Regions from separate parts of the Streptomyces sp. NPDC091281 genome, predicted to be linked through region 4. Evidence: riboswitches for the same ligand, from Rfam matches in the RefSeq annotation. Region 4 holds a riboswitch; each other region holds the start of a gene.
What was found. A riboswitch is a leader RNA that binds a small molecule or an ion and turns the genes downstream of it on or off. The one in region 4 is predicted to bind cobalamin.
Positions count from the first base shown of each region.

Region 1: it holds a riboswitch for cobalamin, as region 4 does, so the genes downstream of both, metE (5-methyltetrahydropteroyltriglutamate--homocysteine S-methyltransferase) here and ACIQPQ_RS23295 (energy-coupling factor ABC transporter permease) in region 4, are expected to answer to the same signal.
Region 2: it holds a riboswitch for cobalamin, as region 4 does, so the genes downstream of both, ACIQPQ_RS09335 (CbtB-domain containing protein) here and ACIQPQ_RS23295 (energy-coupling factor ABC transporter permease) in region 4, are expected to answer to the same signal.
Region 3: it holds a riboswitch for cobalamin, as region 4 does, so the genes downstream of both, ACIQPQ_RS07295 (ribonucleoside-diphosphate reductase subunit alpha) here and ACIQPQ_RS23295 (energy-coupling factor ABC transporter permease) in region 4, are expected to answer to the same signal.

Region 1 is NZ_JBIVUY010000003.1:473,671-480,858, reverse strand. It holds gene ACIQPQ_RS10215 (APC family permease) at 1-277, shown strand, start outside; gene ACIQPQ_RS10210 (universal stress protein) at 279-704, shown strand; gene metE (5-methyltetrahydropteroyltriglutamate--homocysteine S-methyltransferase) at 795-3,113, opposite strand; cobalamin riboswitch at 3,299-3,453, opposite strand; gene ACIQPQ_RS10200 (magnesium and cobalt transport protein CorA) at 3,706-4,878, shown strand; gene ACIQPQ_RS10195 (SAV_915 family protein) at 5,083-5,493, shown strand; gene lysA (diaminopimelate decarboxylase) at 5,508-6,872, shown strand; gene meaB (methylmalonyl Co-A mutase-associated GTPase MeaB) at 6,940-7,188, opposite strand, start outside.
Region 2 is NZ_JBIVUY010000003.1:92,213-99,400, forward strand. It holds gene ACIQPQ_RS09315 (short-chain fatty acyl-CoA regulator family protein) at 1-1,110, shown strand, start outside; gene ACIQPQ_RS09320 (histidine phosphatase family protein) at 1,163-1,759, shown strand; gene ACIQPQ_RS09325 (hypothetical protein) at 1,823-2,122, opposite strand; gene ACIQPQ_RS09330 (CbtA family protein) at 2,346-3,104, opposite strand; gene ACIQPQ_RS09335 (CbtB-domain containing protein) at 3,124-3,342, opposite strand; adenosylcobalamin (AdoCbl) riboswitch at 3,390-3,491, opposite strand; gene ACIQPQ_RS09340 (enoyl-CoA hydratase) at 3,619-4,437, opposite strand; gene mmsB (3-hydroxyisobutyrate dehydrogenase) at 4,434-5,333, opposite strand; gene ACIQPQ_RS09350 (enoyl-CoA hydratase/isomerase family protein) at 5,330-6,466, opposite strand; gene ACIQPQ_RS09355 (acyl-CoA dehydrogenase family protein) at 6,463-7,188, opposite strand, start outside.
Region 3 is NZ_JBIVUY010000002.1:622,024-629,211, reverse strand. It holds gene ACIQPQ_RS07305 (DUF3311 domain-containing protein) at 1-126, shown strand, start outside; gene mctP (monocarboxylate uptake permease MctP) at 123-1,751, shown strand; cobalamin riboswitch at 1,910-2,047, shown strand; gene ACIQPQ_RS07295 (ribonucleoside-diphosphate reductase subunit alpha) at 2,169-4,538, shown strand; gene ACIQPQ_RS07290 (ribonucleotide-diphosphate reductase subunit beta) at 4,538-5,548, shown strand; gene ACIQPQ_RS07285 (hypothetical protein) at 5,461-5,715, opposite strand; gene ACIQPQ_RS07280 (GlxA family transcriptional regulator) at 5,808-6,770, shown strand; gene ACIQPQ_RS07275 (cytochrome P450) at 6,796-7,188, opposite strand, start outside.
Region 4 is NZ_JBIVUY010000009.1:22,101-29,288, reverse strand. It holds gene ACIQPQ_RS23305 (MarR family transcriptional regulator) at 24-521, opposite strand; gene ACIQPQ_RS23300 (PP2C family protein-serine/threonine phosphatase) at 669-1,946, shown strand; cobalamin riboswitch at 2,056-2,261, shown strand; gene ACIQPQ_RS23295 (energy-coupling factor ABC transporter permease) at 2,291-3,001, shown strand; gene ACIQPQ_RS23290 (energy-coupling factor ABC transporter substrate-binding protein) at 2,998-3,396, shown strand; gene cbiQ (cobalt ECF transporter T component CbiQ) at 3,403-4,152, shown strand; gene ACIQPQ_RS23280 (energy-coupling factor ABC transporter ATP-binding protein) at 4,149-5,006, shown strand; gene ACIQPQ_RS23275 (YqjF family protein) at 5,102-5,857, shown strand; gene ACIQPQ_RS23270 (hypothetical protein) at 6,267-7,188, shown strand, end outside.

The DNA of each region.
Region 1 (7,188 bases), on a different contig from region 4:
GAGCCTGCACCACTTCCTGCTCATCGGCCTCGGCCCGCTGGTCGGCGCCGGACTGCTGGCCTGGCTGCTCGTCGAGTCCGTCCAGGACATGGCCGACCCCGCCAACTCCTACACCGGGACCTCCTGGTTCGGCGTCGGCCCGCCGCTGGTCATCGGCATCGGCATCGCCCTGGCCGGCGTGATCATCATGATCGTGTGGCGGCTGCGGGCGCCCGCGTTCTGGTCGGAGCGCCCCGGCGTGGCCGACCCCGACCTCGTGCACGGCAAGGAGTCCTGACATGTCGGTGATCCTCGGCTACGACGAGTCCCCGGGCGCGGTCCGCGCCCTGCGCGTCGCCGTCCAGACCGCCGCCGCCTTCGACGAGCCGCTGGTGCTGGTCTACGGCGCGGCGGCGCCCGGCGGCATGGGCGAGGAGTACCGCAGCCACCTCCAGGCGCTGCGCGAGTCGGGCCGGGTCGCCCTCCAGCACGCCGTGGCGGAGGCGGAGGCGGCCGGGGTCCCGGCGACGGTCGAGGTGATCGACCAGAAGCCCGCCCAGGCCCTCCTGGACGCGGCCGAACGGCACGGCGGCCGGGTCATCGTCGTCGGCAGCTGGGGCGAGAGCCCGGTGCGCGGCGCGCTGCTCGGCTCCACCCCGCACAAGCTGCTCCACCTGTCCCCGGTGCCCGTGCTCTGCGTCCCCATGGCGGAGACGGACGACTGAGACGGGACGACTGAAACCGGGACGGCTGAGACCGCGGCCGGGGGTCCGGAGCGTGCGACACGCCCCGGACCCCCGGCCCACGGTGACCGGTCAGCTCGTGGGCAGTTCCTCGCGGACGGTGCGGGCCGCCGCGACCAGGTTCTCCAGCGAGGACCGCGTCTCGGGCCAGCCGCGGGTCTTCAGGCCGCAGTCCGGGTTGACCCAGAGCCGTTCGGCGGGGATCGCCTTCAGTCCGGTCCGCAGCAGCTCCGCCGCCTCCTCCGCGCTCGGCACCCGCGGCGAGTGGATGTCGTACACGCCCGGTCCCGCCTCGCGGGGGTAGCCGTGCGCGGCGAGTTCGCGGGCGACCTGCATGTGCGAGCGGGCCGCCTCCAGGCTGATGACGTCCGCGTCGAGGTCGTCGATGGCCTGGACGATGTCGCCGAACTCGGCGTAGCACATGTGGGTGTGGATCTGGGTGTCCGGGCGGACGCCCGCGGTGCTGAGGCGGAACGCCTCGGTGGCCCAGTCGAGGTAGGCGGGCCGGTCGGCGGCGCGCAGCGGCAGCGTCTCGCGCAGCGCGGGCTCGTCGACCTGGATCACCGAGGTGCCGGCGGTCTCCAGGTCGCCGACCTCGTCGCGCAGGGCGAGGGCGACCTGCCGGGCGGTGTCGCCGAGGGGCTGGTCGTCACGGACGAACGACCAGGCCAGCATGGTGACGGGCCCGGTTAGCATGCCCTTGACGGGACGGTCGCTGAGGGACTGCGCGTACGACGTCCAGCGCACGGTCATCGGCTCGGGCCGCGAGATGTCCCCGGCCAGGACCGGCGGGCGGACGTAGCGGGTGCCGTAGGACTGCACCCAGCCGTGCTGGGTGGCGAGGTAGCCGGTGAGCTGCTCGGCGAAGTACTGCACCATGTCGTTGCGTTCGGGCTCGCCGTGCACGAGGACGTCGATGCCGGTCTTCTCCTGGAAGGAGACGACCTCGCGGATCTCCGCCTTGATGCGCTCCTCGTACCCGGCGGTGTCGATGCGGCCCGCGCGCAGATCGGCGCGGGCGGTGCGCAGTTCACCCGTCTGCGGGAACGAGCCGATGGTCGTCGTCGGCAGCAGCGGCAGCCCGAGGTGGGCGCGCTGGGCGGCGGCGCGTTCGGTGTACGGCTGGGAGCGGCGGGCGTCGGCGTCGGTGACCGCGGCGGCGCGGGAGCGGACGGCCGGGTCGTGGGTGATCGGCGAGTTCGCGCGGGAGGCGAGGGCGGCCCGGTTGGCGGCGAGTTCGCCCGCGATGGTGTCGGTGCCGCTGGTGAGGCCCTTGGCGAGGGTGACGATCTCGGCGGTCTTCTGGCGGGCGAAGGCGAGCCAGCGCAGGATCTGCGGTTCGATGTCGCGCTCGGCGCTCGCGTCGAGCGGCACGTGCAGCAGCGACGACGACGCGGCCACGTCGACCCGGTCCGCGAGACCCAGCAGGGTGCCGAGGGTGGCGAGCGACTTCGACAGGTCGTTGATCCAGATGTTGCGGCCGTTGACGACGCCCGCGACCAGCCGCTTGCCGGGCAGTCCGCCGACGGCGGCGAGGTCGTCGAGCTGGGCGGCGCCAGCCTCGGTGAAGTCCAGCGCCAGGCCCTCCACCGGGGCCTTGGCCAGGACGGGCAGGGCCTCGCCGAGCCGGTCGAAGTAGGACGCGAGGAGCAGCTTGGGGCGGTCGGTGAGACCGCCGAGGTCACGGTAGGCGCGGGTGGCGGCGTTCAGCTCGGCCGGGGTGCGGTCCTGCACCAGGGCGGGCTCGTCGAGCTGGACCCATTCGGCGCCCGCGGCGCGCAGGTCGGCGAGGACCTCGGCGTACACCGGCAGCAGCCGGTCGAGGAGGGTGAGCGGCTCGAAGTCGGCGGGGACCCCGGGCGCGGGCTTGGCCAGCAGCAGGTAGGTGACCGGGCCGACCAGGACCGGGCGGGCCGCGAGGCCGAGCGAGAGGGCCTCCTCCAGCTCGGCGACCTGCTTGGCGGAGTCGGCCGTGAACTCCGTGTCCGGACCCAGCTCGGGCACCAGGTAGTGGTAGTTGGTGTCGAACCACTTGGTCATCTCCAGCGGCGCGACGTCCTGGGTGCCGCGCGCCATGGCGAAGTAGCCGTCCAGGGCGTCCGCGTCGACGGCGGCCCGGTGGCGGGCCGGGACCGCGCCGACCATGACGGTGGTGTCGAGGACGTGGTCGTAGTACGAGAAGTGACCGGTGGGCACCTCGTCGATGCCGGCGTCGGCGAGCTGCCGCAAGGTGTCGCGGCGCAGGTCGGCGGCGGTGGCCCGGAGGGCGTCGGCGGTGACGCGGCCCTTCCAGTAGCCCTCGACGGCCTTCTTCAGCTCCCGGTTCGGACCCTGACGGGGGTAGCCGTACACGGTGGCCCGTGCTGCCGCGGCTGCGGGCTTGGTGGTCACGGAGATCTCCTTCGCGAGACGAATCCCTGAGATCCCGGTGGCGGGACGAGAGCGCGAAGGGGTGACGGAGCGGACGGGTCCGACCCCGCGCGGCACGGCGCGGTCGTCCGTCTGCTCTGTACGCCGACCCGCCCACGAGGTCACCGGGATGTCCGTGCGCGAGGGTTCGCGTACGGGCAACGGGCAGGTCTTCGGACTCGCGGGCACGCCCTCCGGACAACACCGGGGGACACCTAGTGGCCGTCGCTTCCCGGACCCCCGAGGGTCCAGTGCGTATGACGGCGGTCGTTCCCGCTCACCGCTGCGGGGCAGTCCCGGATTCCCACCGGGTTCCCTCTTACGACGCATCCCGCCTGGCGGACGGGGCGAACCAGCTGCGCCGCCCACCCTACGGCGCCCCCGTACCGTGCGCTGCGTCACGTCCACCATTCGGATGGTGACCTGACCCACCCGTGCCACGGGATTGAACCGGGCCCCCACCGGGAACAGCACGCCCCGGCCGTGCACCCGTACCGCGCCCGGCCGTGTGCCGTCGCGGGCCCCCGCCGCAGCACCTAGGCTCGGTCACGCCGTCCCACCAGGAGGTGCGCCCATGTCCGACTGGCGAGCGCGCGCGTCCCGCGCCGGGAAGTGGCCCCTGCGGTCCGCCGGTCACCCCCGCGGCGACGACCCCGACACCGACCCCGCGCCCGAACGCTCCATGGACCCCTGGACCGACGCCGAGCCGCCGCGCGAACCCCTGGAGCGCAGCCTCGTCGACGCGGCCGTCTACCGCGACGGCCGCCGCCTGGACGTTCCCGCCGACCTCGCCGAGATCTACGCCCGGCTGCCCGGCGAGCCCGGCACGATGGCCTGGATCGGCCTCTACCGGCCCTCCCCGGAACAGCTCGGCCAGGCCGCCGAACGGTTCGGGCTGCACGAACTTGCCCTGGAGGACGCGATCGTCGCCCACCAGCGCCCCAAGCTGGAACGCTACGGCACCACCCTCTTCGTCGTCCTGCGCTCCGCCCGCTACCTCGACGAGACGGAGGAGGTCGACTTCGGCGAGATCCACATCTTCGTCGGCCCCGAGTTCGTCCTCACCGTCCGGCACAGCCAGGCCCCCGACCTCGGCGCCGTCCGCAAACGCCTGGAGAACGACCGCGACCTCCTCGCCCTGGGCCCCGAGGCCGTGCTCTACGCGATCCTCGACGCGGTCGTCGACGGCTACGCGCCCGTCGTCGCCGGACTCCAGAACGACATCGACGAGATCGAGTCCGAGGTGTTCGGCGGCGACCCCAACGTCTCCCGCCGCATCTACGCGCTCTCCCGCGAGGTCGTCGACTTCCAGCGGGCCACCCGCCCGCTGCTCACCATCATGCGCGGCCTGGAGGCGGGCTTCGCCAAGTACGGCACCAGCGAGGAACTCCAGCGCTACCTCCGAGACGTCGCCGACCACGCCACCACCGTCGCCGAACGCGTGGACGGCTTCCGGCAGATGCTCGGCGACATCCTCACCGTCAACGCCACCCTCGTCACCCAGGCGCAGAACGAGGAGATGAAGGCGCTCGCCGAGGCGGGCCACGCCCAGAACAACGAGATCAAGAAGATCTCCAGCTGGGCCGCCATCCTCTTCGCCCCCACCCTCATCGGCACGGTCTACGGCATGAACTTCGACCACATGCCCGAACTGCACTGGACCCTCGGCTACCCCTTCGCCGTCGCCCTGATGGCCCTGGTGTGCGTCAGCCTGTACGTCGTCTTCAAGCACCGCGACTGGCTCTGACGCGGTACGGGCGCCGCTCCGGCCCGCCCCCGCGCCGTCAGTGATCCGTCAGGGACGGCGCTCACCGCGTCAGCGTCGCGTCAGGACGGGTCCCGGCGGCGGGCCGGGCGGGCATAGCGTCCTTGCCGGGAACCACGACCAGGTTCCCCGAACCACCCCCGGACCCGCGGACCACCGGTCCCCGGGCCCCTCAGGAGGCATCCCATGGCAGCACCCCTGTGCGGCGACGACCCCGAACCCTGCGAACGGACCCCGGCCGGACCCCTCTACGTCCCGGTCCGGCCGGGCCCCGCCGGGAACGTCACCCGGCTCTTCCGCACCCCGCTCGGCGCCCGTACGGCCGTCGGCTTCACCAGCGCCGCCCGGCTCGCCGCCACCCTCGGCACCGGCCAGCCGTGGATCCGGCTCGCCGAACCCGCGCTGCGCGCCCTCACCGCCCCGCTCGGCGTCACCACGGTGACGGTCGACCCGCCGCTCTCCGCCCCCGCCCCGGCATCCTCGGCCCCCGCCCCGGCGCCGTCCGCGCCCGCCCCCGCGGCCGAGCGGCCCGCGCCCGCCCCCGACCGCACGGCCGGCCCCGCTCCGGTCCCCGCGCTCGTGTCCCGGATCGGCTGAGGGGAGGACGACCGATGACCACCGCGCACGTCCCCGCCGTTCCCACGACCGCCCCCGCCACCGCCCGTGCCGTCTCCACCGCCGCCGAGCGGTCGGTGTGGCCCGCCTCCACCACCGAGCCCCGGCCCGGCGAACTCGCCGTCGGCGGGGTCGCGTTGACCGAGATCGCCGACCGTTTCGGCACCCCCGTCTACGTCCTCGACGAGCACGAGGTCCGCGACCGCTGCCGCACCTACCGCGACGCGTTCCCCGACGCCGACGTCCTCTACGCCGCCAAGGCGTTCCTGTGCCGGGCGATGATCCACTGGATCGACGAGGAGGGCCTCGGCCTCGACGTCTGCTCCGCGGGCGAGCTGGAACTCGCCGTCACCGCGGGCTTCCCGCCCGAGCGGATCGTCCTGCACGGCAACGCCAAGTCGCCGCACGACCTCGCCACCGCCCTGCGCCTCGGCGTCGGCCGGATCGTCATCGACAGCCCCTCGGAGATCGCCCGCCTGGCCGCGGCCGTCGGGCCGGGGGGCCGTCAGCGGGTCATGGTCCGGGTGGTGCCCGGCGTCGCCGCGGGCGGCCACGAGAAGATCCGCACCGGCACCGACGACCAGAAGTTCGGCCTCTCCATCGCCGACGGCTACGCCCAGCACGCCATCGCCCGGATACTGGACCAGCCGCAGCTGGTCCTCACCGGCCTGCACTGCCACCTGGGTTCGCAGATCACCGAGGTCAAGCCCTATCTGTCCGCCGTACGCCGCATGGTGGGCCTGATGTCGCGGCTGCACCGCCAGCACGGGCTGGTGCTGCCCGAACTCGACCTCGGCGGCGGCCACGGCATCGCCTACCGGCCGGGCGAACCCGCCCTGGACCTCACCGCCCTCGCCCGCCGGGTCCGCGCCGAGCTGACCTCGGCCTGCGCCTCCGCCGGGCTCCCGGTGCCCCGGCTGATCGTCGAACCGGGCCGCGCCGTCGTGGGACCGGCGGGCGTCGCCGTCTACCACGTACTGGCCGTCAAACGCACCGGCGGACGGACCTTCGTCGCGGTCGACGGCGGGATGAGCGACAACCCGCGGCCCGCCCTGTACGGCGTCCGGTACGCGCCCCGGCTGGTCGGGCGCCCCGGCTCCGCGACCCTCGCCCCGGCGACCGTCGTGGGACGGCACTGCGAGGCGGGTGACGTCGTCGCCGCCGACGTGCCGCTGCCCGACGACGTGCGCCCCGGCGACCTGCTCGCCGTGCCCGTGGCGGGCGCCTACCACCTGTCGATGGCCTCCGCCTACAACATGGTCGGCCGCCCGCCCGTCACCGCCGTCCGCGACGGCCGCGCCCGGCTCCTGGTGCGGCGCGAGTCGCTGGACGACCTCCGGGGCCGCGACGTCGGGCTGTAGCCGCCTCTGCTCCCGGTCGGCCCGGCCGCGGACCTCCCCCCGCCGGCCGGCCCGACCGGGCCGTCCCTCACTCCCGCTGCTGTTCCCCGAACGCCCGCAGGATGCGCTCCGCCGCCAGTGTGGGCGTCAACTCGCCGTCCCGGACCCGCTGTTCGAGTTCCGGGGTGAGGGCGCGGACCGCCGGGTGGGTGCGCAGCCGGCCGAGGAGGTCGTCGCGGACCATCGACCAGGTCCAGTCGACCTGCTGGTCCCGCCGCTTCGCGGCCAGCCGCCCGGTGGAGTCCAGCAGGGTGCGGTGCTGCTCCAGCCGCTCCCA
Region 2 (7,188 bases), on a different contig from region 4:
GCCCTCGCCTCACCCGACCCCACGGCCTCCGCGCACGGTGCGGCCACCGGTGCCGGTGCGGGCGGGGCTCCGGCGCCGTACGGGATGCCGCTGCCGCCGGGTGATCCGCACGACGAGGTCCGTGACTTCTTCTACGCCCACCACAACCACTTCGAGCCGCTGGACGCCGAGGCGGAACGGCTCGCGGAGGCCCTGGACCTGCGGCCGGGCCGGACCGCCGACCCGCTCACCGCCCGGCTGGCCGAGCGGCACGGCGTCCGTGTGGTGCGGGCCGCCGCGGGCCGTTCCGCCGACGCCCGCCGCTACGACCCGGACTCCGGGCTGCTGTTCCTGTCCCCCTGGCTCAGCGACGGGCAGCGCGCCTTCCAGCTCGCCACCCAACTGGCCCTGCTGGAGCACGGCCCCCTCCTGCGCGCCCTCGCCGACGGCGCGCAGGAACTCACCTCGCCGCAGTCGCCCGCCCTGGTCCGCATCGGTCTCGCGAACTACTTCGCGGGCGCCCTCCTGATGCCGTACGGCACGTTCCTCGCGGCGGCCGAGGAGGTGCGCTACGACGTCGAGCTGCTGTCGGCCCGGTTCGGCGTCGGCTTCGAGACCGTCTGCCACCGGCTCAGCACCCTCCAGCGCACCGGCCGCCGGGGCGTACCCTTCTCGTTCCTACGCGTCGACCGGGCCGGGAACATCTCCAAACGCCAGTCCGCGAGCGACTTCCACTTCTCCCGCCTCGGCGGCACCTGCCCGCTGTGGACCGTGTACGAGGCGTTCTCCGCGCCCGGCCGGATACTCACCCAGGTCGCCGAGATGCCCGACGGGAAACGGTACTTCTGGATCGCCCGCACCATCACCCGCGGCGGATTCGGGCACCACGCGCCGCGCGCCGAGTTCGCGATCGCCCTGGGCTGCGAACTACGGCACGCACACCGCCTCGTCTACGCCGAGGGCATCGCCCTCGACGACCCCCGCGCGGCCACACCCATCGGCCTGGGCTGCCGCATCTGCGAACGCCGCGACTGCGCGCAGCGCGCCCGGCCCCCGGCCGGAGGACGCCTCGCCGTCGACCCCGACCGGCGGACGTACGTGCCGTACCCGGTGGAGGCGCGCACCCCGTGAGCACCGTGGCCCGCTCGCCGTTCTCTGTCTCCCTCCCGTCAGGAGTACGCGTGTGACCAGCCGTGTCACCTTCGTCCCGCCCGCGATGAACGCCTCGCTGCGGGAGGTCCGTTTCGACGACGGCGCGTCGATCGAGCCCGCCGGGGCGGCGCGGGCCCGCGCGGCGGCCGGGTCGCTGCCCGGCGGTACGCGCGTGGTGACGTCGCCGTCGGCGCGGTGCCGTCAGACGGCGGCGGCGCTCGGTCTCGACGTCCAGGAGGCCTCCGTGGCGGCCGGGTTGGCGGGGCTGGACGTGGGCCGGTGGCGCGGCCTGACGCTGGCCGAGGTCGGCGCGGCGGAGCCGGAGGCGGTGGCCCGCTGGCTCGCGGACCCCGCGTCGGCGCCGCACGGCGGGGAGTCCGTACGGGACCTGTGCGACCGGGTCGCCGTGTGGCTGGACGCGGCGGCGGGCGAGGGCCGTACGGTCGCGGTGGTCGAGCCGGACGTCGTACGGGCCGTGGTGGTGCGGGTGGTGGGGGCGCCCGTGGAGGCGTTCTGGCGGCTGGACGTGGCGCCGTTGACGGCGACCGAGGTCAGCGGGCGGTCCGGGCGCTGGAACCTGCGGCTCGGCCGTCCGCTCGACGCGACCACGAACACGGCCACGGACTGACCCGGCCGCCCGGACAGGCCGATCCCGGCCGCTCGTACGGACCGGTCCCGCGCGTACGGGAGTTCAGCGGCCGGTGTCCCGGTGGCGGCGGAGCAGGTCGGCCACGGCGCAGCGCAGGCAGCCGGGGGCGGGGTCGGGGTCCGGCGGGTGCGTGCAGCCCTCGCCGGGTGCGGCGACCAGGGTCTCCAGTTCCCGCAGGAGGCGGTCGGTGCGCCGCACCTGTTCACCGAGCACCCGGACGCGGGCGCTCTGGCCGCCGATCTGCCGTCGGCTGGCGACGAGTTGGGCGTACTCCTCCGGGGTGAGGGCGACCGCCTCGCGACCGCCGAGGGTGATGCGGCGCGGCTGGGGTTGTCGGCTCACTCGGCTCCTCCTGCGCTCCTCGCCGCCGGTCCCGTCCCCGCGGTCGAAGTCTCCGCGGTCGGGGTCCGTGGCTAATCGGCCCGGTCGTTCGCGCATGGTGTCCTGCCCGTCCTGAAGTGCCGTGCCGGTGACGGAGTCGGTCCGGCGGGGTCACCGGGAGAACGCGGGAGGGCCCGCGGACGGTTCCGCGGGCCCTCCCGTCGTGCCGGACGGCTCGGTCGGCTCACTGCGGGGAGGCAGCCGCCGCGCCCGCGGGAACCGCGGCCGGCCGGGGGTGGATCAGGCGTTCGGCGAGTTCGCCGAAGACGAGGCCGAATCCGGCCCACAGCGTGGCCTGGAGGGCGAGGGCGGAGAGCCGGAACCGCCACAGCAGGGCGGCCGGGAAGTCGCCGGGCACCTCGTTCACCGTGGGCAGGAAGGCGTACGCCAGCCCGATCACGACGAGGAAACCGGCCACCGCGGCGACGGTGGCGTACCAGGTGCCCAGCCGGGGGGCGAGCCGCTTGCCGACGATCACCGCGGCGACCGCGAGCAGCACGCTGAGCACCATCATCAGGAAGTACAGGGTGGTGCGGCGGGCGATGGTGTCGGGGTCGCCGACCGCGGGCGGGTTCGCCGGGTACTTGAAGAACGGCACCGCGTACACGGCGACGAACGCGGCGCCCGACAGCAGCAGGGCGGTGGCGCGGGGGCCGAAGCGGCCGACGCGGCCGAGCGCGAAGCAGAAGGCGAGCGCGGCGATGCCGCCGAAGGCGACCCCGTAGACGAGGATGCCGGTGGCCAGGCCCGCGGTGGACTGGAGGCCGCGCGAGACGAGTTCGACCTCGTGCTCGTGAGCGGGGGCGTGGGACTCCTCGAAGCCGATGGCGCTGTCGACGTTCGGCTCGCCGAGGAAGTAGGCGACGACCAGGGCGAGGACACCGGCACCGAGGCCGGCGAGCATGCCGCGGACGAGGAGGTTACGGACGATCGCGGAGTTCATGGAAGTGCGGCGCCCCTCGTCAGTGGCAGGGGAAGCCGAGCAGGTGGCGGGCGTCGTGCACCCACTCGTGGACGTCCTCGCCGGAGACGACGGCGGTGGCACCCTGCTCGGCGCCGACGAAGTACAGCAGCACCAGCATCAGGACGCCGAAGAAGACCGCCCAGGGCGCGATGTCCCTCAGCGGCAGTCGGGCCGGTACGGCGGGGGTGCTGGCGGGCGGGGCGACATGCTGCGCCATGGCGGGGCCTCCTCTGGGAGTTCGCGTCCCATCTCGGTGGTGCACAGGACGACGGCCAAGGGTCTGACTCACGGGCGGCCCGCGGTGGGGCGGCTCGTTCACAGTGGCGCGACCGTGCCGGATTTCCACCGGCTTCCGTGTCCGTCGTCGATACCGGACGGGACGGTACTCCCCGGCGGAGGTCCTGGCCAAGGGCCGGACCCCCGCCGGGGAGCCCCTCACACCGAACCCTTACCGGCGCGCCGCCCGGCCTGCGCCGGGGGCGCGCCGCGGGGCCTACCGGTGGCGGAAGACGGGCGGCCGTTTCTCCGTGAAGGCGGCCATGCCCTCCTTCTGGTCGGCGGTGGCGAACACCGCGTGGAACAGGCGGCGTTCGAAGCGGACGCCCTCGGCGAGGGTCGTCTCGAAGGCGCGGCCGACGGCCTCCTTCGCCATCATCGCCACCGGCAGGGACATCCCGGCGACGGTCGCGGCGACGGCGCGTGCCTCGCCGAGCAGCGCGTCGGCGGGGACGATCCGGGAGACGAGTCCGGCGCGTTCGGCCTCGGCTGCGTCCATGGTGCGGCCGGTGAGGCACAGCTCCATCGCCTTGGCCTTGCCGACGGCGCGGGTCAGGCGCTGGGAGCCGCCGATGCCGGGGATGACGCCGAGCTTGATCTCCGGCTGGCCGAAGACGGCCGTGTCGGCGGCGAGCACGATGTCGCAGAGCAGGGCCAGTTCGCAGCCGCCGCCGAGCGCGTACCCGGCGACCGCCGCGACCGTCGGCGTGCGGAGCTGCCCGAGGCGGTCCCAGGCGGTGAACCAGTCGGTGAGGTACATGTCGAGGTAGTCGCGGTCGGCCATCTCCTTGATGTCGGCCCCGGCCGCGAAGGCCCGTTCCGAGCCGGTGATGACGACACAGCCGCATTCCGGGTCCCGGTCCAGGGCCTCGGCGGCGGCCACGACCTCCTCCATGACCTTCAGGTTCAGCGCGTTGAGGGCCTTCGGCCGGTCCAGCGTGATCAGGGCGGTACGGCCCTCGCGCTCGACCCGGATCGTCTCGTACTCCCCCGCCGGACCACCGGTCGCCCCGTCGCTCTCCCGTACGCCCGTCATGCGGTGCGCTCCTCTCCCCGGTCGCGGATGGTGCGGACGATGCCGGAGAAGTCCTCGGCGGCACCGACCTGTTCGGCGTAGGCCGCGTACAACTCAGCCGCCCGGCGCCCGAGTTCCGTGTCGGTGCCGGTGGCGCGGGCGGCGTCGGCGGCGAGGCCGAGGTCCTTCGCCATGAGGGCGGCGGCGAAGCCCGGCCGGTAGTCGCGGTTGGCGGGGCTGGCCGGAACGGGGCCGGGGACGGGGCAGTTGACGGTGAGCGCCCAGCACTGCCCGGACGCGGCGGAGGCCACGTCGTAGAGCGCCTGGTGGGAGAGGCCGAGGCGTTCGCCGAGGACGAAGGCCTCGCTGACGGCGATCATGGAGACGCCGAGGATCATGTTGTTGCAGATCTTCGCGGCCTGTCCGGCGCCGGGGCCGCCGCAGTGCACGACCCGGCGGCCCATGGCCTCCAGCAGGGGCCGGGCCTCGGCGAACTCCGCGTCGCCGCCGCCCGCCATGAAGGTGAGAGTGGCGGCCTCGGCACCCACCACGCCGCCGGAGACGGGGGCGTCCAGGGCCCGCATCCCCGCCGTCACGGCCCGTTCGTGGGCGGTGCGGGCGTCGGCGACGTCGATGGTGGAGCAGTCGACGAAGAGGGTGCCGGGGCGGGCGGCGGCGAGGATCTCGTCGTACAGCCCGAGGACGTGCCGTCCGGCGGGCAGCATGGTGACGACGACGTCGGCGTCCGCGACCGCCCCGGCGGCGGAGGCGGCGGCCTCGACGCCCGCGGTGACGGCGGCGGCGAGGGCGTCCGGGACGAGGTCGTGGCCGCGGACGCGGTGTCCGGCCTTCACCAGGTTGGCGGCCATCGGGCCGCCCATGTGGCCGAGTCCGACGAAGGCGACGACGGCGCTCACCAGGCCTCCTCCTCGGTGGGTCCGGCCGGGGCGAGGCCGAGTTCGCGGTCGCCGAGCGGGGCGAAGAAGCGGGCCACGTCGGCGTCGGTGACCTCGGCGAGGGTCGCCGGGGACCAGTGCGGGTCGCGGTCCTTGTCCACGACCTGGGCGCGGATGCCCTCTACGAGGTCGTGGGTGGCCAGGGCGGCGCAGGAGACGCGGTACTCCTGGTCGAGGACCCGCTCCAGCGGGCCGAGGCGGCGGGCCCGGCGCAGGGCGGCCAGGGTGACCTTGAGGGAGGTCGGGGACTTCGTGAGGAGGGTCTCGGCGGTCTCCTTGGCGGCCGGGCCGCCGTGGGCGAGGAGGCGCCGCATGATCTCCTCCACCGTGTCGGCGGCGAAACAGGCGTCGATCCACTCCCGGTCCCGGACCAACTCCCCGTCCGGAGCGGGCCGTACGTGCCGGGCGAGGGCATCGCGCACGGGGAGCGCCGCGAGGTCGTCGGTGAGGGCGCCGAGCGCGTCGGAGGGGACGTAGTGGTCGGCGAGACCGGTGAGGAGGGCGTCCCCGGCGTCGAGGTAGGCGCCGGTCAGGGCGAGGTAGGTGCCGAGTTCGCCGGGGGCTAGGGCGAGCAGGTGCGTGCCGCCGACGTCGGGCACGAAGCCGATGCCGGTCTCCGGCATCGCGACGACGGACCGCTCGGTGACGACGCGGACGCTGCCGTGCGCGGAGACGCCGACGCCGCCGCCCATGACGAAGCCGTCCATGAGGGCGACGTAGGGCTTGGGGTAGCGGGCGATACGGGCGTTGAGGTGGTACTCGTCGCGCCAGAACGCGGCCGCGGCGGAGCCGTCGCCGTCGCGGGCGTCGTCGTGGATGGCCCGGATGTCGCCGCCCGCGCACAGCCCGCGCTCCCCCGCACCGCTGATCACGACGGCCTCCACGGCCGGGTCCTGCTCCCAGGCGGAGAGGGCGGCGTCGATACGGCGGACCATGGCGTGGTCGAGGGCGTTGAGGGCGCGGGGCCGGTTGAGGACGATGCGCGCGGTCCGGCCGGTGGTGCTGAGCAGGACGGTGGAGGCGTCCTCGGCGGGACCGGGCGCGGGGCCGCTCGGTGTGGACGCGCCGGATTCACCGGCGGGGGTGCCGCTCATCCGAACGCCTCCGTCAGGCCCCGTGCCACGATGACTCGCATGATCTCGTTGGTCCCTTCCAGGATCTGGTGCACGCGCAGGTCGCGCACGATCTTCTCGATGCCGTACTCGCTGAGGTAGCCGTACCCCCCGTGCAGCTGGAGCGCGCGGTCCGCGACCGTGTACCCGGTGTCGGTGGCGAAGCGCTTCGCCATCGCGCAGAGGTACGGCGCCTGCGGGTCGCCCGCGTCGAGGGCGCGGGCCGCCTGGTGGACGAGGGCGCGGGCGGCGGTCAGCTCGGTCGCCATGTCGGCGAGGCGGAACCGCAGGGCCTGCGCGTCGAGGAGCCGCATGCCGAACGCCTCACGGTCGGCGAGGTGGACGAGGCTGCGGTCCAGGGCGCTGCGGGCGCCGCCCAGGGAGCAGGCGGCGATGCCGAGGCGGCCCCCGTTGAGGCCGTTCATGGCGATGCGGAAGCCCTGGCCCTCGCCGCCGAGGAGCCGGTCGGCGGGCACCCGGACGGCGTCGAGAAGGACCTGCCGGGTGGGCTGGGCGTTCCAGCCCATCTTGCGTTCGTCCGGGCCGAAGGAGAGGCCGGGGTCGTCGCGGTCGACGAGGAACGCGGAGACGCCGGAGGGCCCGTCGCCGCCGGTGCGGGCCATGACCAGGTAGAGCTGGGCGGCGCCCGCGCCGGAGATGAACTGTTTGACGCCGGTGAGCGTCCAGTGGTCGCCGTCGCGGAC
Region 3 (7,188 bases), on a different contig from region 4:
CTGCTGACCGTGCTCGCCCACCAGCTCTGGCGGCGTGACCAGCGCGCCCGCCACGGCGCCGCCCGGCCCGCCCCCGGCACCGGACCGGACACCGCCCCGCAGCCGAAGGACGGTGCGTCCGAGTGAACGACGGCGTCAACGGCGTCGCGCTCGCCGTCTTCATCTTCTTCTTCCTGGCCGTCACGGTCATGGGCTTCCTCGCCGCGCGCTGGCGCAAGGCCGAGAACGAGCACAGCCTCGACGAATGGGGCCTCGGCGGCCGGTCGTTCGGCACCTGGGTCACCTGGTTCCTGCTCGGCGGCGACCTCTACACCGCGTACACCTTCGTCGCCGTGCCCGCGGCGATCTACGCGGCCGGGGCGGCGGGCTTCTTCGCCGTGCCCTACACGATCCTGGTCTACCCGCTGATCTTCACCTTCCTGCCCCGCCTGTGGTCGGTGTCGCACAGGCACGGGTACGTCACCACCTCGGACTTCGTGCGGGGCCGGTTCGGCTCCAAGGGGCTGTCGCTGGCCGTCGCCGTCACCGGCATCCTCGCCACCATGCCGTACATCGCGCTCCAGCTCGTCGGCATCCAGGCGGTGCTGGACGTGATGGGCGTGGGCGGCGGCGAGGACACCAACTGGTTCGTCAAGGACCTGCCGCTGCTGATCGCCTTCGGCGTGCTGGCCGCGTACACCTACTCCTCGGGGCTGCGGGCACCCGCGCTGATCGCGTTCGTGAAGGACACGCTGATCTACCTCGTGATCGCGGTGGCGATCATCTACATCCCGATCAAGCTCGGCGGGTTCGACGACATCTTCGCCAAGGCGGGCGACGCCTTCGCGCAGACCAACCCGGCGACCGGCGCGCCCCGCGGCGCCCTGGTCCCGGCCGAGGCGGGGCAGTGGACGTACGCCACGCTCGCCCTGGGTTCGGCGCTGGCGCTGTTCATGTACCCGCACTCGATCACCGCGACGCTCTCCTCGCGCAGCCGCGAGGTGATCCGCCGCAACACCACGATCCTGCCGCTGTACTCCCTGATGCTGGGCCTGCTGGCGCTGCTGGGCTTCATGGCGATCGCGGCCGGGGTGAAGGTGTCCAACGGGCAGCTCGCCATCCCGCAGCTCTTCGAGGACATGTTCCCCGACTGGTTCGCGGGCGTGGCCTTCGCGGCGATCGGCATCGGCGCGCTGGTCCCGGCGGCGATCATGTCCATCGCGGCGGCGAACCTCTTCACCCGCAATATTTACAAGGACTTCATCAAGCCCGACGCGACGCCCAAGGAGGAGACCCGGGTCTCCAAGCTGGTCTCGCTGCTGGTGAAGGTGGGCGCGCTGGTCTTCGTGCTGACCATGGACAAGACGGTCGCCATCAACTTCCAGCTCCTGGGCGGCATCTGGATCCTCCAGACCTTCCCGGCGCTGGTGGGCGGCCTGTTCACCCGCTGGTTCCACCGCTGGGCGCTGCTCGCGGGCTGGGCGGTCGGCATGGTCTACGGCACGGTCGCCGCGTACGGCGTGGCCTCGCCGACGCAGAAGCACTTCGGCGGCTCGTCGAAGGAGATCCCCGGCATCGGTGAGATCGGCTACATCGGCCTCACCGCGTTCGTGCTGAACCTGGCCGTCACGGTGGTCCTCACCTTCGTCCTGAAGGCGCTGAAGGCCCCCGAGGGCGTCGACGAGACCCGCCCGGAGGACTACACCGCGGACTCCGGCGACCCCGGCGTCCAGGTGGAGCTGCCGCCCGCCACGGCGGGCTCCTCGCACTAGCGCGACCGGGCGCGGGCGCCACCCCTGGCGTTTTGCCGACACCTTCCGCGCCACCCCTGGACAGACACGCCGACGGGCCGCCGTAAGCACTATGCTTCGGCGGCCCGTTGACGCTGCGGAGCCACCCCGACACAACATCTGGGGCTGGCGCGACAGGGCGACACAAGATGTATGCTCGTGCTCGCTGTCGCCGCAGGGGAATCCGGTGCGAATCCGGAACTGTCCCGCAACGGTGTACTTGCGTGTTTCCGCACGCGTGGTCAGTCCGAGGACCTGCCGGCAGCGCACCCGAACCGTCCGGTGCGGGTGCCTGACGTCCGGGTCTCGCGGAGTGGGCCGGTGGACGCGACGCCGTGCGCGCTCGTGTGCTGCCCCCTGCCCTCCGCCAGGCCCCCGCCGAGCGAGGGAGAGCCCCCAGTGACCATCGCGCCAGCCGAACCGGCTTCAGCAGTCCAGGTGGAGACCGACGGTCCCGGGACCGCACTGCTGCGGACCCTGACCGAGCTGACCGCCGACCTCCCCGACGCCGACCCCGGACGGGTCGCCGCCGCCGCGCTGCGCGGCCGGTCCGCGCGGGCGGACGAGGCCGAGCTGCGCGAGCTGGCCACCGAGGCGGCCGCCGGACTCATCGCCGAGGACCCCGCCTACTCCCGGCTGGCGGCCCGGCTGCTGACCATCAGCATCCGCGCCGAGGCGGCCTCCCAGGGCGTCACCACCTTCACCGACTCGGTCGCCGTCGGCCACCGCGAGGGCCTCATCGCCGACCGCACCGACGCCTTCGTCCGGCTGCACGCGGCCCGGCTCGACGCGCTGATCGACCCCGCCGCCGACGACCGCTTCGGCTACTTCGGCCTGCGCACCCTGCACAGCCGCTACCTGCTGCGCCACCCGCACACCCGCAGGGTCGTCGAGACGCCCCAGCACTTCCTGCTCCGCGTCGCCGCCGGACTCGCCGAGGACGACTCGGTGCGCGCCCTGGACGAAGTCGCCGCGCTCTACGGGCTCATGAGCCGGCTGGACTACCTCCCGTCCTCCCCGACCCTCTTCAACTCCGGCACCCGGCACCCCCAGATGTCGTCCTGCTACCTCCTCGACTCCCCCAAGGACGAGCTGGACTCCATCTACGACCGCTACCACCAGGTGGCCCGCCTCTCCAAGCACGCCGGCGGCATCGGCCTGTCCTACTCCCGCATCCGCTCCCGCGGTTCGCTGATCCGCGGCACCAACGGGCACTCCAACGGCATCGTGCCGTTCCTCAAGACGCTGGACGCCTCCGTCGCCGCCGTGAACCAGGGCGGGCGGCGCAAGGGCGCCGCCGCGGTCTACCTGGAGACCTGGCACTCCGACATCGAGGAGTTCCTGGAGCTGCGGGACAACACCGGTGAGGACGCCCGCCGTACGCACAACCTGAACCTCGCGCACTGGGTGCCCGACGAGTTCATGCGCCGCGTCAACGCCGACGAGCAGTGGTCGCTGTTCTCCCCGGCCGACGTGCCCGACCTGGTCGACCTGTGGGGCGAGGAGTTCGACGCCGCCTACCGCAAGGCCGAGGCGGACGGCCTCGCCAGGAAGACCATCCCGGCCCGTGAGCTGTACGGCCGCATGATGCGCACCCTCGCGCAGACCGGCAACGGCTGGATGACGTTCAAGGACGCCGCCAACCGCACCGCCAACCAGACGGCCGAGGCCGGACACGTCGTCCACTCCTCCAACCTCTGCACGGAGATCCTGGAGGTAACCGACGACGGCGAGACCGCGGTCTGCAACCTCGGCTCGGTCAACCTCGGCGCGTTCGTGACCGGCGGCGACATCGACTGGGAGCGGCTGGACGAGGCCGTGCGCACCGCGGTCACCTTCCTCGACCGGGTCGTCGACATCAACTTCTACCCGACCGAGCAGGCGGGCCGCTCCAACTCCCGCTGGCGTCCGGTGGGTCTGGGCGCGATGGGCCTCCAGGACGTCTTCTTCAAGCTGCGGCTGCCGTTCGACTCCCCCGAGGCGCGCGCCCTGTCCACCCGGATCGCCGAGCGGATCATGCTCGCCTCCTACGAGGCGTCCGCCGACCTCGCCGAGCGCAACGGCCCGCTGCCCGCCTGGGAGAAGACCCGCACCGCCCGCGGTGTGCTCCACCCCGACCACTACGGCTTCGAGTTCACCTGGCCCGAGCGCTGGGCGGCGCTGCGCGAGCGGATCGCCGCCACCGGCATGCGCAACTCGCTGCTGCTGGCCATCGCGCCGACCGCCACCATCGCGTCCATCGCGGGCGTGTACGAGTGCATCGAGCCGCAGGTGTCCAACCTGTTCAAGCGCGAGACGCTGTCCGGCGAGTTCCTCCAGGTCAACTCCTACCTGGTGCAGGAGCTGAAGGACCTCGGCGTGTGGGACGCCCGCACCCGTGAGGCGCTGCGCGAGGCCAACGGCTCGGTGCAGGACTTCGTGTGGATCCCGGACGAGGTGCGCGCGCTGTACCGCACGGCGTGGGAGATCCCGCAGCGCGGCCTGATCGACATGGCCGCCGCCCGGACGCCGTACCTGGACCAGGCGCAGTCGCTGAACCTGTTCCTGGAGACGCCGACCATCGGCAAGCTCTCCTCGATGTACGCGTACGCCTGGAAGTCGGGCCTGAAGACGACGTACTACCTGCGTTCCCGGCCCGCCACCCGCATCGCGCGCGCGGCCCAGGCCCAGGCGCAGCCCGAGAAGACCATCCCCGTCCAGCAGGTGTCCTCCGAAGAGGCCATCGCCTGCTCCCTGGAAAACCCCGAGTCCTGCGAGGCCTGCCAGTAATGTCCAGCAATCAGAACCTTCTCGACCCGGGCTTCGAGCTGACGCTGCGCCCCATGCGCTACCCGGACTTCTACGAGCGCTACCGGGACGCCATCAAGAACACGTGGACCGTGGAGGAGGTCGACCTCCACTCGGACGTCGCCGACCTCGCGAAGCTGTCGCCGGAGGAGCAGCACCTGATCGGCCGCCTGGTGGCGTTCTTCGCCACCGGTGACTCGATCGTGGCGAACAACCTGGTGCTGACGCTGTACAAGCACATCAACTCCCCCGAGGCGCGGCTCTACCTGAGCCGGCAGCTCTTCGAGGAGGCCGTGCACGTCCAGTTCTATCTGACGCTGCTGGACACCTACCTGCCCGACCCCGAGGACCGGACGGCCGCGTTCGCCGCGGTGGAGAACATCCCCTCGATCCGCGAGAAGGCCGAGTTCTGCTTCAAGTGGATGGACTCGGTGGAGAAGCTGGACCGGCTGGAGACGAAGGCCGACCGCCGCCGCTTCCTGCTCAACCTGATCTGCTTCGCCGCGTGCATCGAGGGCCTGTTCTTCTACGGCGCCTTCGCGTACGTGTACTGGTTCCGCAGCCGCGGCCTGCTGCACGGTCTCGCCACCGGCACCAACTGGGTGTTCCGCGACGAGACCATGCACATGTCCTTCGCGTTCGAGGTCGTCGACACCGTCCGCAAGGAGGAGCCGGAGCTGTTCGACGCCGAACTGGAGCAGCAGGTCACCGACATGCTGCGGGGTGCCGTCGAGGCGGAGCTCCAGTTCGGGCGCGACCTGTGCGGTGACGGCCTGCCGGGCATGAACACCGAGTCGATGCGCCAGTACCTGGAGTGCGTCGCCGACCAGCGGCTCGTCCGCCTAGGCTTCGCCCCGGTGTACGGCTCGGAGAACCCGTTCTCCTTCATGGAGCTCCAGGGTGTTCAGGAGCTGACCAACTTCTTCGAGCGCCGTCCGTCGGCGTACCAGGTCGCGGTGGAGGGCACCGTGGACCTGGACGAGGAGTTCTGAGCCGAGGCCCCTTCGGGGCTCCGGTCCTCCCCCCGCTCCGCCGCCGCCAGTTGGCGGTCGATCCGGCGCTCGTGGCGCAGTCCCACGAGCGCCGGAGCCATGAGGAGGAGGAAGACGACGAGGACGGTCAGGGCGGTGGCGATTGCCGTGAGTGCGTTCGTGTTCATGCCGTAAGTTTCGTACCGCCCCGACACTCCTGACAGTGGCAGTACTGCCGCACACCTTCAAATTCCTGCCAGCTCGGGTGCACACTGGACGCATGCTCCAGAACGTGGCCGTGATCCTGCTCAACGGTGTCCACCCCTTCGAACTGGGGGTCGTCTGCGAGGTCTTCGGCATCGACCGCAGCGACGAGGGCCTGCCGGTCTACGACTTCGCCGTCGCCTCCGCCGAGGGCCCGACGCTGACCACCCACGCCGGGTTCACCGTGGGCGTCGCGCACGGACTGGACCGGCTGGAGACGGCCGACCTCATCGCGGTGCCGGCCGGGGAGACCTACGCGGTCCGGGAGTACCCGCCGGCGATGCTGGACGCGCTGCGCAGGGCCGTGGACCGGGGCACACGGGTGCTGAGCGTCTGCTCGGGCGCGTTCGTGCTGGCCGCGGCCGGTCTGCTGGACGGACGCCGGTGCGCGGTGCACTGGCGGCACGCCGACCAGCTGGCCCGCATGTACCCGCGGGTGACCGTCGAGCCCGACGTGCTGTACGTCGACGAGGACCCGGTGATCACCTCGGCCGGGACCGCCGCCGGGATCGACGCCTGTCTGCACCTGGTGCGCAAGGAGCAGGGGCCGGAGGTGGCCAACCGGATCGCCCGGCGGATGGTCGTGCCGCCGCACCGGGACGGCGGGCAGGCCCAGTACATCGAGCGCCCGCTGCCCGCCGCGCCCTGCGACACGGTCGGGGAGGTCCTCGGGTGGATGGAGCAGCACCTCGACCAGGAGGTCACGGTCGAGCAGCTCGCCGCCCGCGCCCACATGGCGCCGCGCACCTTCGCCCGTCGCTTCCAGCAGGAGACGGGCACCACGCCCTACCGCTGGATTCTGCGCCAGCGCGTGCTGCTCGCCCAGCGGCTGCTGGAGGCGACGGACGAGACGGTGGACGCGATCGCCTGGCGCACCGGGTTCGGCACGGCGGCGGCGCTGCGCCATCAGTTCGTCCGGGCGCTCGACACCACCCCGAACGCCTACCGGCGTACGTTCCGGGGCCCGGAGGCCGCCTGACCGCACGCCGGCGGGCGCCGGTCGCTCAGCGCGGGACCGGCTTCAGCAGCAGCCGCTGGGGACGCAGCGTGATGCCCACGCGGGTCGCGTCCACCGAACCGGGGACCTGCTCGAAGCGGAACGTCCCGGCGAGCACGGCGGTGACCAGCGTGAGCAGGGCCATCGAGAAGTGGTCGCTGGGGCACTTGCGGTTGCCCACGCTGAACGGCCGCATGGCGTACTTGGGGATGTCCACCGACCGTTCGGGAAGCCAGCGGTCGGGGTCGAACTCCAGGTGCCGGTCGTAGGAGAGCGGGTCGCGCTGGATGGCGTAGGGGCTGTAGATGATGTCGGCCCCGGCCGGAATGCGATAGCCACCGAGTTCGGTGTCGGTGACCGCCCGCCGCGTCAATATCCATACGGCGGGACGCAAACGCAT
Region 4 (7,188 bases):
CGGCACCGGGCCGCCCCGGCCGTTCAGGCCGTACGCGCTCCCGGCTGCCGGCCGGACCCGCGGTCCTCGCCGTGCATGCCGGCCGCGGCCGCGTCGACGAACGCCGCCAGGCCCTCCGCCAGGGCGGCCCGCTGCCCGGCGGGCATGCGCGCCAGGACTGTCCGCAGCTCCCGCTGGCGGCGCACCCGCAGGTCGGCGAGGAAGGACCTGCCGCGGGCGCTGAGGTGCAGGTGCACCTCGCGCCGGTCGGCGGGGCTGACCACGCGCTCCACGAACCCGGCGGCCTGGAGACGGTCGCAGAGGCGGCTCGTCGAGGGCGGGGTGGAGGCCAGCGAGTCGGCCAGTGTGCGCAGGTTGATGCCGTCCTGGTGCTCCAGGATCAGCAGCACCCGCAGCTGGGACGCGGACGCCGGAGCGGTCGAGGCGCGGCCCCACAGCACTTCCAGCAGCTCGGCGGCCGTCGAGGTCACGCGTGCCACCTCGTCGGGGTCCGGCCGGTCACGGAAGGCAGTCACGGTCACACTCTCGCAGGCGCTGGGGCGACCGCCAGCGTACTAGGGCACGCGTTTCCGAACCCCCGCCCGACGAGCGGCGGGTGTCCGACGGGTCCCGGCGGACACCTCCGGCTCACGGGCCGACCCACCACGAAGGATCGGTGCATCACCGTCGTGAAGAGATTCGAGACCACAGAGCGCGCCGTACGGACGGCGGCGCCGCACGAGCTGCTGGACGCGCTCCGTCGCGCCCTGGCCGAGCAGTACGGGGCGCGCGCCGTGGAGCTGTTCATGGCCGACTACAGCCTGACCACCCTGCAACCGGTGTTCGCGCCCGAGAACACGGAGAGCATCGAACACGCAGAGAACACAGAAGACGCAGAGAACCCAGAGAATACGGAGAGCCCGGAAGGCGTCGGGAGCGCCGGACCCGCGGTCGGCGGGGCGGAAGGCGCGTCGGACGTCCCGTCGGTGCACAACAGCCCGGCCGGGCGGGCGTTCGGGTCTCAGGAGCCGTTCGTGCAGCCCCTGCGCGGTGAGGAAGGGCTGGTGCGGGTGCATCTGCCGGTGTCGGTGCGCGGTGACCGGCTGGGCGTGCTGTCGGTGGACCTGCCGGACCAGGAGTACGCGTCGGCGCCGCTGGACGAACTGCGGGAGATCGCGGAGGTGCTGGGCCGTGAGGTGGTCGTCGCCGACCGCGACACCGACCTGTATCTGCGGGCCCGGCGCCGCGACCGGCTGACCCTGGCCGCGGAGATCCAGTGGCAGTTGCTGCCCGGCCGCTCCTGTTCCTTCCCCGAGTACGAGCTGGGCGCCCAGCTGGAGCCCGCGTACGCCATCCACGGCGACAACTTCGACTGGTCCGCCGCGGCCGACCGGCTGACGCTGTACGTCACCAATGGCATGGGCGAGGGCACGGAGGCCTCGCTGCTGACGAGCCTCGCCGTCAACGCGCTGCGCAACGCGCGCCGCGCGGGCATCCCGCTCGCCGACCAGGCGGCCCTGGCCGACCAGGCGGTCTACGCCCACTACCGGGGCCGGAGTTATCTCTCCGTGCTCATGCTGGACGTCGAGACGGCCACCGGCCGCGCCCGCGTCGTGGACGCGGGCTCCCCGCAACTGCTGCGCCTGCGCGACGGGGTGGTGGAGCGGGTCCACTTCGACGCGCAGCTCCCGCTGGGCATGTTCGAGGAGACCGACTACGTGGCCCAGGAGTTCCAGGTGCAGCCCGGAGACCGGCTGGTGTTCGTGAGCGACGGCGTCTACGCGGTCGCCTCCCCCGGCGGCGAGGCGTACGGCGACGCGGCGCTCGCCCGCGCCATCTCCGCCACCCGGCTGCTGCCCGCCGCCGAGGTGCCGCGCGCCGTGCTGCGCGAACTGACCAGCCACCGCGGCCGTCCGGTCCCCGACGACGACGCCCTCGTCCTCTGCCTCGACTGGCACGGCCGCTGAGCCGCCTTCCCCGACGGACACACGACGGGCGCGGGACGGCTCCCCGCGCCCGCGGCCACGCCGGTGCGTGAGACCCCCGCCCGCCGTGGGCGCGCCCCCCGGTGCCGCTTGTCACCGCCCCTGTACTGGCACTACTGTCACGACGCCTTGGTGAACGGGAAATCCGGTGTGATGCCGGTGCGGCCCTCGCCACTGTGATCGGGAAGTCCGGCTCCGGCCCTCACGGGCAGCCACTGGGTCCTCGGACCCGGGAAGGCGGAGCACGGGCGGTGTCACCCGTCAGCCAGGAGACCGGCCAGGGCGCGTCAACCATCCACGAGGTGCTGGAGAGGGTCTGCCAAGCCATGCACATAGCCGAGGGATTTCTGCCTCCGGCGCACGCGGTCGCCTGGGGCGTCGCGTCGGCGCCGTTCGTCGTCCACGGAGTCCGGTCACTCACCCGTGAGGTCAGGGAGCACCCCGAGAGCACCCTGCTGCTCGGCGCCTCCGGGGCCTTCACCTTCGTCCTGTCCGCGCTGAAACTGCCGTCGGTCACCGGGAGTTGCTCCCACCCGACCGGCACCGGCCTCGGCGCGATCCTGTTCCGCCCGCCGATCATGGCCGTCCTGGGCACGATCACCCTGCTCTTCCAGGCGCTGCTGCTCGCGCACGGCGGGCTCACCACGCTCGGCGCCAACGTCTTCTCCATGGCCATCGTCGGCCCGTGGGCGGGCTACGGCGTCTACCGGCTGCTGAAGCGGTTCGGGGTCCCGCTGATGCCGGCCGTGTTCTTGGGCGCGTTCGCCGCCGACCTGTCCACCTACTGCGTGACCAGCGTGCAGCTGGCACTGGCGTTCCCCGACCCCGGCACCGGGTTCCTGGGCGCGCTCGGCAAGTTCGGCTCCATCTTCGCCGTCACGCAGATCCCGCTCGCCGTGAGCGAGGGCCTGCTGACCGTGCTCGTGATGCGGCTGCTGGTGCAGTCCAGCAAGGGCGAACTGACCCGGCTGGGCGTGCTGGTGACCGGCGGCGGACGCGGCGCGGCGAAGAACACCACGGAGGCGGTGGCCCGATGAGCCCGAACCCGAAGCTGAACCGGAACAACCGCACCAACCTCCTGCTGCTGCTCGCCGTCCTCGCCCTCGCGGTGCTGCCGCTGGCCCTCGGGCTCGGCGACCACAAGGAGGAGCCGTTCGTCGGCGCCGACGCCGAGGCGGAGACCGCGATCACCGAGATCGAGCCGGACTACGAGCCGTGGTTCACCCCGCTGTACGAGCCGCCGTCCGGGGAGATCGAGTCGGCGCTGTTCGCCGTGCAGGCGGCGCTCGGCGCGGGCGTCCTCGCCTACTACTTCGGCGTCCACCGGGGCCGCAGGCAGGGTGAGGCCCGCGCCCTGGCCCGCGCCGACGGACCCGAAGGGGCGCCGGAGGGCTTCGCCGAGGGCGAGGGGTCCGCGCGGGGACGGGTCTGAGTCCCGGTGCTGCCGATCGACGCGGCGGCGCACAGCAGTCGCTGGCGCCGCCGCCATCCCGTGGACAAGGCCGTGCTCGGGCTGGGGCTGACCCTGCTCGCGATCTCGCTGCCGCCGTGGCCCGGGGCGGCCCTCGTCCTGCTGACGGCGCTGACCGTGCTGCTCGGCCCGGCGGGCGTCCCGCCGCGCCGGCTGTGGCGGGCGTACCGCGTCCCGCTGGGGTTCTGCGCGACCGGCGCGGTGACCCTGCTGGTGCAGGTGGGCGGGCCGGACGGCCTGGTCTCCCTCGCCGACGGGGGCCCGCTGCGGGCCGGGGAGCTGATGCTGCGCACGTCGGCGGCCTCGCTGGGCGTGCTGCTGTTCGCGTTCACCACGCCGATGTCCGACCTGCTGCCGCGCCTGGTGCGGGCGGGCGTGCCCGCGCCGGTGGTGGACGTGGCGCTGGTGACGTACCGCATGAGTTTTCTGCTGTTGGACTCGGTGCGGCGCATCCGTCAGGCGCAGGCCGCCCGGCTCGGGCACACCGGCCGGGCCGCTGAGTGGCGGTCGCTGGCCGGGCTCGGCGCGACCGCGTTCGTCCGCGCCTTCGACCGCGCGGCGCGGCTCCAGACGGGTCTCGCCGGGCGCGGCTACGACGGGACGCTGCGCGTGCTGGTGCCCGAGGCCCGGGTCTCCGTCCGTTTCACGGTGCTGAGCGCCGGGCTGCTGCTGGCCCTCGTCGCCCTCACTCTCGTCCTGGAAGGTCCCCTGTCATGAGCGAGCTGGTCACCCTGCGGGGTGCGTCGTTCGCGTACGAGGACGGCCCGGTCGTGCTCGACGGTCTCGACTTCACGGTGCGCGGGGGGCGCGCCCTGGCGCTGCTGGGCCGCAACGGCAGCGGCAAGACGACGCTGATGCGGCTGCTCAGCGGCGGCCTGCGCCCCCGCACCGGCACCCTCGCGGTCGAGGGGCGGCCGGTGACGTACGACCGCAAGGGGCTGACCCGGCTGCGGACGTCCGTGCAGCTGGTGGTGCAGGACCCGGACGACCAGCTGTTCGCGGCGTCGGTCGCGCAGGACGTGTCGTTCGGTCCGCTGAACCTGGGGCTTCCGGACGCCGAGGTGCGCGGCCGGGTCGAGGAGGCGCTTGCCGCGCTGGACATCACCGCGCTCGCCGACCGGCCGACGCACCTGCTCTCGTACGGCCAGCGCAAGCGGACCGCGATCGCGGGCGCCGTGGCGATGCGGCCGCGGGTGCTGATCCTCGACGAGCCGACCGCCGGGCTCGACCCCGACGGGCAGGAGCGGCTGCTCGCCACCCTGGACGGGCTGCGCGCGGCCGGTACGACGGTGGTGATGGCCACCCACGACGTCGACCTGGCCCTGCGCTGGGCCGACGACGCGGCCCTGCTCACCCCGTCCGGCGCGCACACCGCCCCGGCCCCCGACGCGCTGGCCCGCACCGATCTCCTGCGGGAGGCGGGCCTGCGCCTGCCGTGGGGCGTCGCGGTCGGGCGCCTCCTCACCTCCCAGGGCCTGCTCGCCGACCCCCAGGCGGGCCCCCGCAGCCCGGAGGACCTGGCCGCGCTGATCGCGCCGCGCCCGGCTCCCCCGCTCCCGGCCGAGAGCTGAGCCGGAGGACCGGAAGGAGCGCGGCGCGGTCCCGGCTCCGGGGTGCCCTGGGGCCGCGTCCCGCCGCCGGGGGTGCCGTCTGCGATGCTGGCGCGGTGCAGCCGCCCGCCGCAGTGACACCCGACGCCCCCGGTCCCATAAGGACGGCCCTGCTCACGCAGCAGTGGCTCGACCTGTGCTTCGTGCACTGGGCCGTCGCCCCGGAGACGGTGGCGCCGCTGCTGCCGCGCGGCACGGTGCCGGACGTCCACGAGGGGCGGACGTACGTCGGGCTCGTCGCGTTCCGGATGCACCGGGTCGGCTGGCTGGGGCTGCCGGGGGTGCCGTACCTCGGGTCGTTCCCGGAGACCAACGTGCGGCTGTACTCGGTGGACGCGGACGGGCGGCGCGGGGTGGTGTTCCGGTCGATGGACGCCTCCCGGCTGATCCCGGTGCTGATGGGGCGGGCCGGGTTCCGGCTGCCGTACCTGTGGGCGCGGATGAGCGTGCGCGCCGACGGGGACACGGTCGCCTACCGCAGTGCCCGGCGTTGGCCGGGGCCGCGCGGGGCGTCCAGCCGGATCGTGGTGCGGCGGGGTGAGCGGATCGGGGAACCGACCGCGCTGGAGCACTTCCTGACCGCCCGCTGGGGCATGCACAACGCCTTCTTCGGCGGTGCCGCCTACCTCGCGAACCAGCATCCGCGCTGGCCCCTGTACCGCGCGGACCTCCTCGTCTGCGAGGAGGACCTCATCGCCGCCGCCGGGCTCCCCGCACCGGCCGGGGCCCCGGTCAGCGTCCTGTACTCCCCCGGCGTACCGGTACGGCTGGGCCGCCCGGCACGTCGTCCGGCGGGCATCCCGACTCCCTGACGGTGCCGCGCCGCCCACGGCGAGGAGGCGGTGGGCGACCCGCCCGGCACTCGAACCGGTCATCGACCCCGCCGCCCCTGTCGGCCCGTCCTTCCCGCCCTTACACTTCCAAGTCCGAGGGGATCAGGCGCTGTTGCGACGGCGTCGGCAATGGGGGAGGACAGCGATGTCCGGGGATCAGTACGGCCCGCACGACCACGGGTCGGGACCGGGATCAGCGGCGGGGGACAGCACGGGAGCGGGGGACGCGGCGAGACCCGGCCCGGCGTCCGGCCCGGACCCGGCCACGGGACCGGCACAGACACCGCCGCCACCCCCAGGACCTGCACCGACACCCGCACCCGCACCTGGATCAGCCGCCGGACCGGCACCGGCCCCCGCACAGGGCCCCGGCTTCGCCATGCCGCCCATGCCGCCCGGACCGCCGCCCGTCCAGATCTGGGGCCCGCCCGCCCCGCCCGCGCCGGCCGAGCCCCCGGACGCGGCGCGTGCCGCCGCCGTCGCCGCGCTCAACCTGAGCGGCCTCGGCCTCGGCTACCTCCTGGTCCGGCGCTGGCTCCTGGCCGCCGTGTGCTGGGTGGCCACGATCGTGCTGCTCCTGGTGGCGCTGCCCGCCGACCCGGACGGCGTGCCGACGGGCTGGCTCGTCCTCTACGTCGCGGTCCTGATCGCGGCGGCGGCGCACGGCGCCGTCGTGGGCCTGCGCAGCCGCGCCCTGATCCCGCGCTCACCGATCGCCCTGATCCTCGGCCTGGTGCTGCTCGCCGTGCCCGCGGGCGGTGTCGTGCTCTACGGCGACGCCAAGGACGAGGCGACCGAGCAGATGCTCCTCGACCGGCTCGACGAGGCCGACGCGCTGGTGGCGAAGGCGGGCCGCACCGACTTCAGCAGCGGCCGCGCCGACTACCGCCGCGCCCTGCGGGACTACGAGGACCTGCGCGCCGACCACCCCGGCTCGCGGGCCGCCGCGAAGGTGCCGTCGCGCATGCGGACGTACTACACGACCGTCGCCGCCGCCTACGAGGACAAGGACTACTGCACGGCGATCGCGCCGCTCACCTACCTGCGGACCGTGCCGGACGACCTGCCGTCCACGGACCTCGGGGCGCTGGAGAAGTGGCCGGACGACCGGCTGGCGACCTCGCTCTACGAGTGCGGGTCGACGGGGCTCGCGGAGGACCGCTCCACCTGGGCCTCCCAGTTCGGCGAGCTGCTCACCACCTTCCCCGACTCCGAGCAGGCGAAGAAGGTCCAGCCCGCCGTGAGCGCCGCCGTCGACCGGGAGGCCAAGGGCCTCGGCGGTGACGACCCGTGCCGCGCCGTCACCCGGC